Regions from separate parts of the Stenotrophomonas sp. a6 genome, predicted to be linked through region 2. Evidence: predicted binding sites of a transcription regulator. Region 2 holds the regulator's gene; the other holds the start of a gene.

Region 1 (4,609 bases), 2.2 Mb from region 2:
AACATCGAACTGAACTTGTTGGTACCAAACAGCATCGCCGGCGTCTGCTGCGGCAGCACCGTGAACAGGCCAGGCAGCTGCACCAGCCCACCACCACCGACGGCGGCATCGACCAGCCCGGCGGTGAAGGCGATGACCACCAGCCACCACAACTCAGGGGGAACCAGTTCCAGCACGGCGATCAATCGATATGGGGGCGCGACAGCATACGCCTGTCCTGCACTGGTTGACCGGTGCCCCGCGTGGATCCATCCGCACAACCCGGCGACAATGTCCGCATGAGCCGAAAACCCACCGATCCCTGCCCCTGCGGCCTTCCCGCCGAATACGCCGCCTGCTGTGGCCGTTTCCATGCCGGTGAGGCCGCCCCCGATGCCGAGCGCCTGATGCGATCACGTTACAGCGCCTATGTGCGGGGACTGGCGGACTATCTGCGCCAGAGCTGGCATCCGGATACCCGTCCGGCCGAGTTGTCGTTGGATGACGCGCCCGGCCAGCGTACGCATTGGCTGGGCCTGACCGTGCACGAGCACACCGTCACCGGCGCCGACAGCGCCGAAGTGCGCTTCACCGCCCGCTACCGCGTGGGCGGCGGCAGCGCGGTGAAGATGGCCGAGCACAGCCGCTTCCTGCGCGTCGACGGCCGCTGGTACTACCTCGACGCGGTGTGAGCCTCAGCCGCCGCGTGCCGCCAGCACGCGCTGGCCGGCATGCGCGCGGACCTGGTTGCGACCACCGTCCTTGGCTGCGTACAGCGCCTGGTCGGCGGCCTTGATCACTGCCGCTGGCCGCTCATCCACGCGGCTGTCTGCCAGCCCGATGCTCACCGTCACCTGCACCGTCTGCCCGCTTCCGCCGCGTCCGCGCTGCCGGCGCCCTGTTTCATCGTCGCGGCTGCGCGTGCTCCGGTCGCGCAGCTGCATGCGGGTGTCCTCGATGGTCTGCCGCAGCGCCTCGACTGCATCCACGCAGGCCGCTGCGGGACGATCCAGGAACACCACCGCGAACTCCTCGCCGCCATAGCGGAACGCCCGGCCACCATCGCCCACCCGGCCCAGGCGCGAGGCCACCAGGCGCAGCACGTCGTCGCCGGTGTCGTGGCCGTGGGTGTCGTTGAACGACTTGAAGTGGTCCACGTCCACCATCGCGATGCTGTAGGTGCCGCGCGCCCGCTGCAGGGTCTCATTGAAGGCGCGGCGCCCCGGCAGGCCGGTCAGCTCATCGCGGAAGGCCATATGGAAGGACTCCTGCAGCATCGCGCCCAGCATCAGCAGCAGGGCCGCGCTGGCCAGTGCCGGCAGTAGCACCGGCTGCAGGAACACCCGTGGCAGCATCCACCACAGGCACAGCAGGGCCAGCAGCATCGCCGTGTGCAACGGGCGCGGATGCCGCCAGGCCTGCCAGCCCAGCGCGGCGGTTGCCAGAAGGAACAGCAGCGCTGGCAGCTGTGCCAGCGCGTTCCAGTCGGCCGGAATCCAGCTCCAGTGGCGGTTGGACAGCAGATCGTGCATGCCCCGGGGTTGCTGCGTGGCCAGCAGCAGGAAGATCATCAGCGCGGTGCCACTGGCAACACTCCGCAACAGCAGGTCGTGGCGGCGCCGCCCGCGCTCGGGCCACAATGCCAGGCCCGCGAACAGCAAGGGCAACCAGGCCGAAATGGCATGGAAGCGCAGCGGTGTCAGCGCCGTGACGTGGCCGCTGTGCAGGTAGCCGCCCACGTCCTGGTGCAGCAGCGCGAACATGACCGCCACCACCAGCAGCAGGCAGAGCGTACGCACCTGGTGGTAGAGCAGGGCAAGGCCGGCGCCGAGGCAGGCCAGCAGCCAGGGCAGGATGCGTTGGGCCGGACTGGCAACGTCTTCGTTGCCCAGTGCTGCCCACAGCACCACGGCAACCAGCACGGCGGGCAGCACGAACAGGTAATGCGCAGGCTGGCGGAGCGGATGCAGGGGCAAGCAGGAATTCCAGCGCGGTGACGACGCGGCCGCAGCATTGCCGTTAGCGGCGTTCGCACCGGCTTCTTGAATGCGGGATGGTCACGCATGTGAACGCGTTGACGTCGAACGATGACATCGCACTCACCCTGTTGCGCAGATGCTGCCCGGATGGACAGCGTAGCCACCGCCGTCGCTGCCCCGCAGCGCGATCTCGCCCGCCAGTACGCATGTGTGCGGAACCGCAGCATGCACCTGGCAGCCCCCCTCAGCGCCGAAGATGCCATGCTGCAGAGCATGGCCGATGCCAGCCCGAGCAAATGGCACCTGGCCCACACCACCTGGTTCTTCGAACGCTTCGTGCTGGCCGGCTTCCCACCTGCACCGGCGCATGACCCTGCCTGGGACTACCTGTTCAACAGCTACTACAAGAGCCTCGGCCCGGCGCATGCCCGGCCGCAGCGTGGGCTGCTGTCGCGGCCATCGCTGCAGCAGGTGCGCGACTACCGCCAGCAGGTCGATGCACAGGTGCAATCGCGGCTGGCGGCAGGCGACCTTGATGAGCAGGCACTGCAGCACCTGCAGTTGGGCCTGCAGCACGAACAGCAGCACCAGGAACTGCTGCTCACCGACATCAAGCACGCGTTCTGGTGCAATCCGTTGCAGCCGGCCTACCGCGAGGACCTGCAGCCTGCAACCAGCCCTGCCAGTGCGCAGGGCTGGATCGAGTCGCCCGAGCGCATCGTCACCATCGGCGCCGCAGCCTGGCCGCAGCACACCGCCTTCGCCTACGACAACGAATCGCCGGCGCATCGCGTGCTGCTCCCCGCGCACGCACTGGCCGAGCGTCCCGTCAGCAATGCCGAGTACCGCGCTTTCATCGACGCCGGCGGCTACCGCGAACCGCGCTGGTGGCTCAGCGAAGGCTGGGCGCTGCGCGAAGCCGAGAGCTGGCAGCACCCGCTGTACTGGGATGACGCCCTGCAGCGCGAGTACACCCTGGGCGGTTGGCGCGAACTGGATCCGCATGCGCCGGTCTGCCACCTCAGCTACTACGAGGCCGATGCCTGCGCCCGCTGGGCCGGTGCGCGCCTGCCCAGCGAGTTCGAGTGGGAGGCTGCCGCCGCAACGCTGCCGCCTCGCGGTCATTTTGCCGATGACGATCGGCTGCACCCGCAGGCTGCAGGGGGCAGTGGACTGCGTCAGCTGTTCGGCGATGTATGGGAATGGACCCACAGTGCGTATGGCGCCTACCCGGGCTTCCGCCCTTTCGCCGGCAACCTCGGTGAATACAACGGCAAGTTCATGTGCGGGCAATGGGTGCTGCGCGGTGGCAGCTGCGCCACGCCGCGTGGCCACGTGCGTGCCAGCTACCGCAATTTCTTCATGCCCCCGGCGCGTTGGCAGTTCTCCGGGCTGCGCCTGGCCAGGGATCTCGCATGAGTACGGTGCACGACGCACTGCAGGCGCTGACCGATCTCACCCCCGGCCGCCAGCAGATCCTCACCGACGTGGTGGCCGGGTTGTCGCGCACGCCGCGCCAGCTGCCGTCCAAGTACTTCTACGATGCGCGCGGCTCGCGCCTGTTCGAGCAGATCACGCAGACCCCCGAGTACTACCCCACGCGCACCGAGCTGGCCCTGCTTTCACGGGTACTGCCGGACATCGCCCGAAGCGTCGGGCCGCACCTGCACGTGGTGGAACTGGGCAGCGGCAGTGGCCGCAAGACCGCGTTGCTGCTGGCCGCCCTGCACGACCCGGTGGCCTACACGCCCATTGAAATCTCGCGTGCCGCGCTGCTGTCCAGCATCGACCACCTGGCCCCGGCGCTGCCCGAGGTGGAGATGCTGCCGGTCTGTGCCGACTTTACCCGTCCCGTCGCCGTACCCATGCCCGAACGCGAACCCGCGCGACGGCTGCTGTTCTTCCCCGGTTCCACGCTGGGCAACTTTGAAGGCGAAGACGCGGTCGCGCTGCTGCGCGCGATGCGCCAGACGATGGGCCGCGACGGCCTGGCTCTGGTCGGCATCGACCTGCACAAGAATCCGGCGCTTATCGAAGCAGCCTACAACGATGCGCAGGGCGTCACCGCCGCATTCACCCTCAACCTGCTGGCCCGGCTCAATCGCGAGATCGGCAGCGACTTCGATCTCGACGGATTCCGTCACCGCGCCCGTTACAGCACCGCGCGGCTGCGCATTGAAACCGACCTGGTCAGCCAGTGGGCGCAGGACGTCCATCTGGATGGCCGGACCTTCCATTTCGAGGCCGACGAACCGATCCGCGTCGAATACAGCCACAAGTACACCGACGAGAGCTTCGAAGCGCTGCTGCAGCCGGCTGGCCTGCAGGTCATGCAGCGCTGGGATGCTGAAGGCCCGGCCTATGGCCTGCGCCTGTTGCGTGCCATCTAGGGCGGACGGCCAGCCGGTACCGCTTCAGGTTCAGCAGCAGCGCTACCCCTAAGATGGCCGTGCAACGGCAACACGGAGGACGCCATGCCCATTCTGACCACGCTCGGCCTGGCGGCCGCTCTTGCCTCGGCGCCGACAGCGCCCGCCGCGCCTGCCGGCGACATCGATCCGGCGTTCAGCCGCTGCCTGTCGGGCCTGCAGGCCACCGCTGTGACACAAGGCATCAGTCCCGACCGTTTCAACGCGATCACCGCCGGCCTC
Region 2 (4,609 bases):
ACGTCGCGGGCGACCTTGGGGAAGCGCGAGAACACCTTGCCCACCGGCTGCATGCGGGTACGCATCACCGCCGACTGCAGGCGGGCAGTGGCGATGTCCAGCGTCGATACGGCGCGGTCCAGCTCCTCGTCGCGCAGGCGTGCACGCAGGGTCTTCAGGCGGTTTCGGGAAAGCACCAGTTCGCCGATCAGGTTGACGATCGCATCCAGGCGCTTGGTGTCCACGCGCACGGTGTGCTCGGCCTCGGCCATCGGCTTGGCCGCCGGCTTGGCGGCGGGCGCCGGTACGGGCGCCGGGCGCGGTGCAGCGGCAGGTGCCGCCACGACGGTGGCAGCAGGCTTCGCGCCTGGCGCAGCGCCACCGTGCAGCTGGTCCAGCAGCGCTTCGAACTCGTCTTCGCTGATCAGGCCGTCGTCGGCCTTCCGGGCCGGCGCGACCGCGGTCGGTGCGTTGCCGCCATGCAGCTGGTCGAGCAGGGCCTCGAATTCGTCGTCGGTGATCAGGTCGCTGCCAGCTGCCGCAGGGGCGGCCGCAGCGACCGGCGCGGCAGTGCCACCGTTCATGTCGAACTGCGCGATCAGGTCCGGCGGCGCATAGCCTGGCTCGGTGCCGGAGGACACGGCGTCCAGCATCGACTGCAGGTAGTCCAGCGATTGCTGGGCGGCGTCGAAGTGGTGGGCCTGCAGCACCGCCTGCCCGGCACGCGCGATGCCCAGGGCCTCTTCAGCGGCGTGGCACAGTTCGACCATCGCGGTGACGCCAAGGAAGCCGGCACCGCCCTTGAGCGTGTGGTATCCACGGAACACCGCGTTGAGCTGCTCGGTGTCCTGCGGTGCCTGCTCCAGCGACACCAGCTGTTCGCCCAGGCGATCCAGGATTTCCTGTGCCTCGATGATGAAGTCGGCAGTGATGTCGTCGGATACCGCGCTCATGCTTACAGCCCCAGATCCGACAACAGGTCGTCGGCGTCGTTCTGCGAGACCGCGTGGCGGTCCAGTCCCTTCAGTGCCGGCCCGGCCAGTTCCGGGTCGGTGCGATGCTGTTCCGGCGGCAGGCCGAGTGCGCCGAAGCCCTCGTGCACGCGGCGGACGATGCCGACCACGCGACGGATGATCTGCCCGGTCAGGTCCTGGTAGCTCTGGGTCAGGGCGATCTCGGTCAGGTTGTGGCGGATGCGCTCGAGCTGCGCGTCCTGGCCCGGCTGCAGGCCTTCAGCACGCAGCTGTTCGGTCAGGCTGCGGCATTCCTCGGCCAGGTCCAGGGTGCGGTGCGTGGCCTGTTCGGTCATTGCCACCACGTGGTCCAGGCGTGCGCAGGCGTCGTCCAGCTCACCGGCCTCGCTGGGCACGGTCGGCAGCTCACCCAGTGCCTGCCCCAGCTCGCGGGCCAGCCGCGAGAGGCCGCTCATCATCGGCTGCGTACGCAGCGCGACCAGTCCGTCGATGCGCTGCCGCCAGGCGGCCTCGTCACCGGACTCGAGTGCGTCCAGGGCTTCCTGCAGGCGCAGGGCGAGGGCGCTCTTGTCGACCGTGGTATCCATCAGGCGCTGGCCGCCAGGCGTTCGAAGATCTTGCCGAGCTTCTCTTCCAGCGTCTGCGCAGTGAACGGCTTGATGATGTAGCCGTTCACGCCGTTCTGGGCGGCTTCGATGATCTGTTCGCGCTTGGCTTCGGCGGTGACCATCAGCACTGGCAGGGTCTTCAGCTTGGCATCGGCACGGATCGCCTTCAGCAGCTCGATGCCGGTCATCACCGGCATGTTCCAGTCGGTGACCACGAAATCGAACGGCTGGCTCTGCAGCAGCGACAGCGCGGCATGCCCGTCCTCGGCTTCGGCGGTATTGGTGAAGCCCAGATCGCCCAGCAGGTTCTTGACGATCCGACGCATGGTCGAGAAGTCATCGACGATCAGGATGCGCATGTTCTTGTTCAAAGCAGAGTTCCTTTGTTGTTCATTCCGGGCGGCCGGGGGCAGCCGCCTCGGGCATGTTCATTCTTCCAGGCCGGCGTCCGCCGCCTCGAAAATCTTGAGCCGGCCACGCAGGCGCAGCACCGCCTGGCCGTGGATCTGGCAGACCCGCGACTCGCTCACGCCGAGCACCGCGCCGATCTCCTTCAGGTTCAGTTCCTGCTCGTAGTAGAGCGAGAGCACCAGCTGTTCGCGCTCGGGCAGGTGGCCGATGGCCTTGCCCAGCTCGCGGCCGAACTCACCACGCTCCAGTACCTGCTGCGGGGTCGGGCCGCCCTGGGCGACGGTGTCCAGCTCGCCCTGGTCCTCGATGCGCGACTCCAGGCTCAGCACCTGGCCACGGGCGGCGTCTTCCATCAACCGCAGGTATTCGGGCAGCGGCATCTCCATCGCTGCGGCCACTTCGGTGGCGCTGGCGGCGCGGCCGCTGCTCTGTTCCAGGCGGCGGATGGTGGCGGCGGCATCGCGTGCACGGCGGTGCACCGAGCGCGGCACCCAGTCGCCACGGCGGATCTCGTCGATCATCGAACCGCGGATGCGGATCGAGGCATAGGTCTCGAACGAGGCGCCCTGGTCGGCGTCGTAGCTGCGCGACGCTTCGATCAGGCCCATCATGCCGGCCTGGATCAGGTCGTCCACTTCAACGCTGGCCGGCAACCGCGCGGCCAGGTGGTGGGCGATGCGCCGCACCAGGTCCGAATGCTGGGCGATGACCTCGTTGGCCGCCGAGCGCTGGACTTCCCTGTACTGGGCTGCGCCTTTCATGCGGCCACCCCGCGCTGCTTGAGGATGCGCTCGAGGAAGAACTCGACGCCGCCACGCGGTTCGGTCGGCGCCTGCCAGCGTGCGGTGCGACGCGCGATCTCGGTGATCGCCAGCGCGGCCGGGCTGGACGGGTAGGCCTTCACCACCGGCTGCTGGCGCTGCACCGACAGGCGCAGCCAGTCGTCCTGCGGCACGCAGCCCAGGTAGTTCAGCGAAACATCGGCGAGGAACTTCTCGCACACGCGGGTCAGCTTTTCGTACAGCACGCGGCCCTCGTTGGGGTCGCGCACCATGTTGGCCACTACCTGGATGCGGTCCACGCCGCGTTCGCGCGACAGCACCTTGATCAGCGCGTAGGCGTCGGTGATCGAGGCCGGCTCGTCACAGACCACCACCACGGTGTCCTGCGCGGCCTGGCAGAAGGTCAGCACGCCGTCGGTGATGCCTGCGGCGGTGTCCACCACCATGATGTCCAGTTCGCGTTCCAGCTCGGAGAACACGTTGACCAGGCCGACGTGCTCGGCCGGGGCCAGCTCGGCCATGTGCCGGCGGCCGGACGCGGCCGGCACCACCAGCACGCCGTTCGGGCCTTCGACGATGACGTCGTCCAGCGAGCAGCGGCCGGCGACCAGGTCGGCCAGCGTGAAGGTCGGGTTCAGCCCCAGGATCACGTCGATGTTGGCCAGGCCCAGGTCGGCGTCCAGCAGCAGCGTGCGCTTGCCCATCCCGGCCAGTGCCACCGCCAGGTTGGCGGACACATTCGTCTTGCCCACGCCGCCCTTGCCGCCAGTTACGGCAATGGTGCGCACAGGGCCGAGCGGCTCGCTGCGGGTGGCCGACAGCGGGAAGGTCTTGGTCAGCTTGGCGTACTCACGCGACGGCATGGTTCAACTCCGGGTTGCAGGGCATATCGGCCGCGCGGCGCAAATCTTCAAGGCGAAGTACGAGATTGGCCGCACTGGCCCGGTGCAGGTCCTCCGGAACATCCTGGCCATCGGTCACCCAGGTGATCGGCAGGGCGTGGTCCACGGCCACTGACAGGGCGTTGCCGAAGCGGCCGGTCTCGTCCAGCTTGCTCAACACCAGGCCCTGCAGGTTGGCGGCGCCGAAGCGGCGGACCACCTCGTCCATGTCGCCGAAGCTGGTGTTGGCCGGCAGCACCAGCAGGGTGCGTACCTGGCGGGCGGCGCGCAGCCACTGCAGCTGCGCGGCCAGCGCGCGGTCGCGCGGGCCCAGCCCGGCGGTGTCGATCAGCACCAGCTTGTAGTCCTTCAGGCGTTCCAGCAGCTGGTCCAGGTCGGTGCCGCTGTTGGCTTCGTGCACCGCGATGCCGAGCTGGCGGCCGTAGCCGTACAGCTGCTCGCGGGCGCCGATGCGGGTGGTGTCGGTGGTCACCAGGGCGACGTCACGCGGCGCGTGTTTCTCGGCGAAGCGCGAGGCCAGCTTGGCGATGGTGGTGGTCTTGCCGGCGCCAGTCGGGCCGACCAGGGCGATCACGCCGCCTTCTTCCAGCGGGTCGACCGGGGCGATCGGCAGCTTGCGCGAGATCAGCCCCAGCATCAGGCCTCGGCCACGATGGGCTTCGGTCTCCAGCGGGATCTGCATGGCCACGTCGCGGGCCAGCCCGGCGTCGAAACCGTACTCGTCCATCAGGTCCAGCGCGGTGGCGCGCACCGGGCTGCCACGCAGGCGCTCGTCGGTGAAGCGGTTCATCTCGCGCTCGATCACCTGGCGCATGCCGGCCACTTCCTGGCGCAGCTGGCGGATTTCGGCGTCGTCCTGGGCAACCACGGTCAGCGTCGGTGCCGGGGCCAGCATGGGGGCCGGGCTGGCTTCGCCGGCGGCTTCGAGCGCTGCCGTTTCGCTGGCGGCGATG

The links. Region 2 encodes FliA, which starts transcription of late flagellar genes. Its sites were predicted from a motif close to TAAAGTTTNNCNNNCNNNGGCCGATAA; they were not measured.
Region 1: the regulator FliA is predicted to act here: its motif matches at 1,999-2,025, upstream of Q9Q79_RS20290 (GGDEF domain-containing protein).

Annotation. Positions count from the first base shown of each region.
Region 1 is NZ_CP133161.1:4,439,812-4,444,420, reverse strand. Features, by position in the region: gene Q9Q79_RS20300 (TSUP family transporter) at 1-176, opposite strand, end outside; gene Q9Q79_RS20295 (YchJ family protein) at 279-671, shown strand; gene Q9Q79_RS20290 (GGDEF domain-containing protein) at 675-1,955, opposite strand; gene egtB (ergothioneine biosynthesis protein EgtB) at 2,106-3,377, shown strand; gene egtD (L-histidine N(alpha)-methyltransferase) at 3,374-4,348, shown strand; gene Q9Q79_RS20275 (lytic murein transglycosylase) at 4,433-4,609, shown strand, end outside.
Region 2 is NZ_CP133161.1:2,108,167-2,112,775, forward strand. Features, by position in the region: gene Q9Q79_RS09770 (chemotaxis protein CheA) at 1-932, opposite strand, end outside; gene Q9Q79_RS09775 (protein phosphatase CheZ) at 935-1,540, opposite strand; gene cheY (chemotaxis response regulator CheY) at 1,540-1,932, opposite strand; gene Q9Q79_RS09785 (RNA polymerase sigma factor FliA) at 1,990-2,733, opposite strand; gene Q9Q79_RS09790 (P-loop NTPase) at 2,730-3,617, opposite strand; gene flhF (flagellar biosynthesis protein FlhF) at 3,604-4,609, opposite strand, start outside.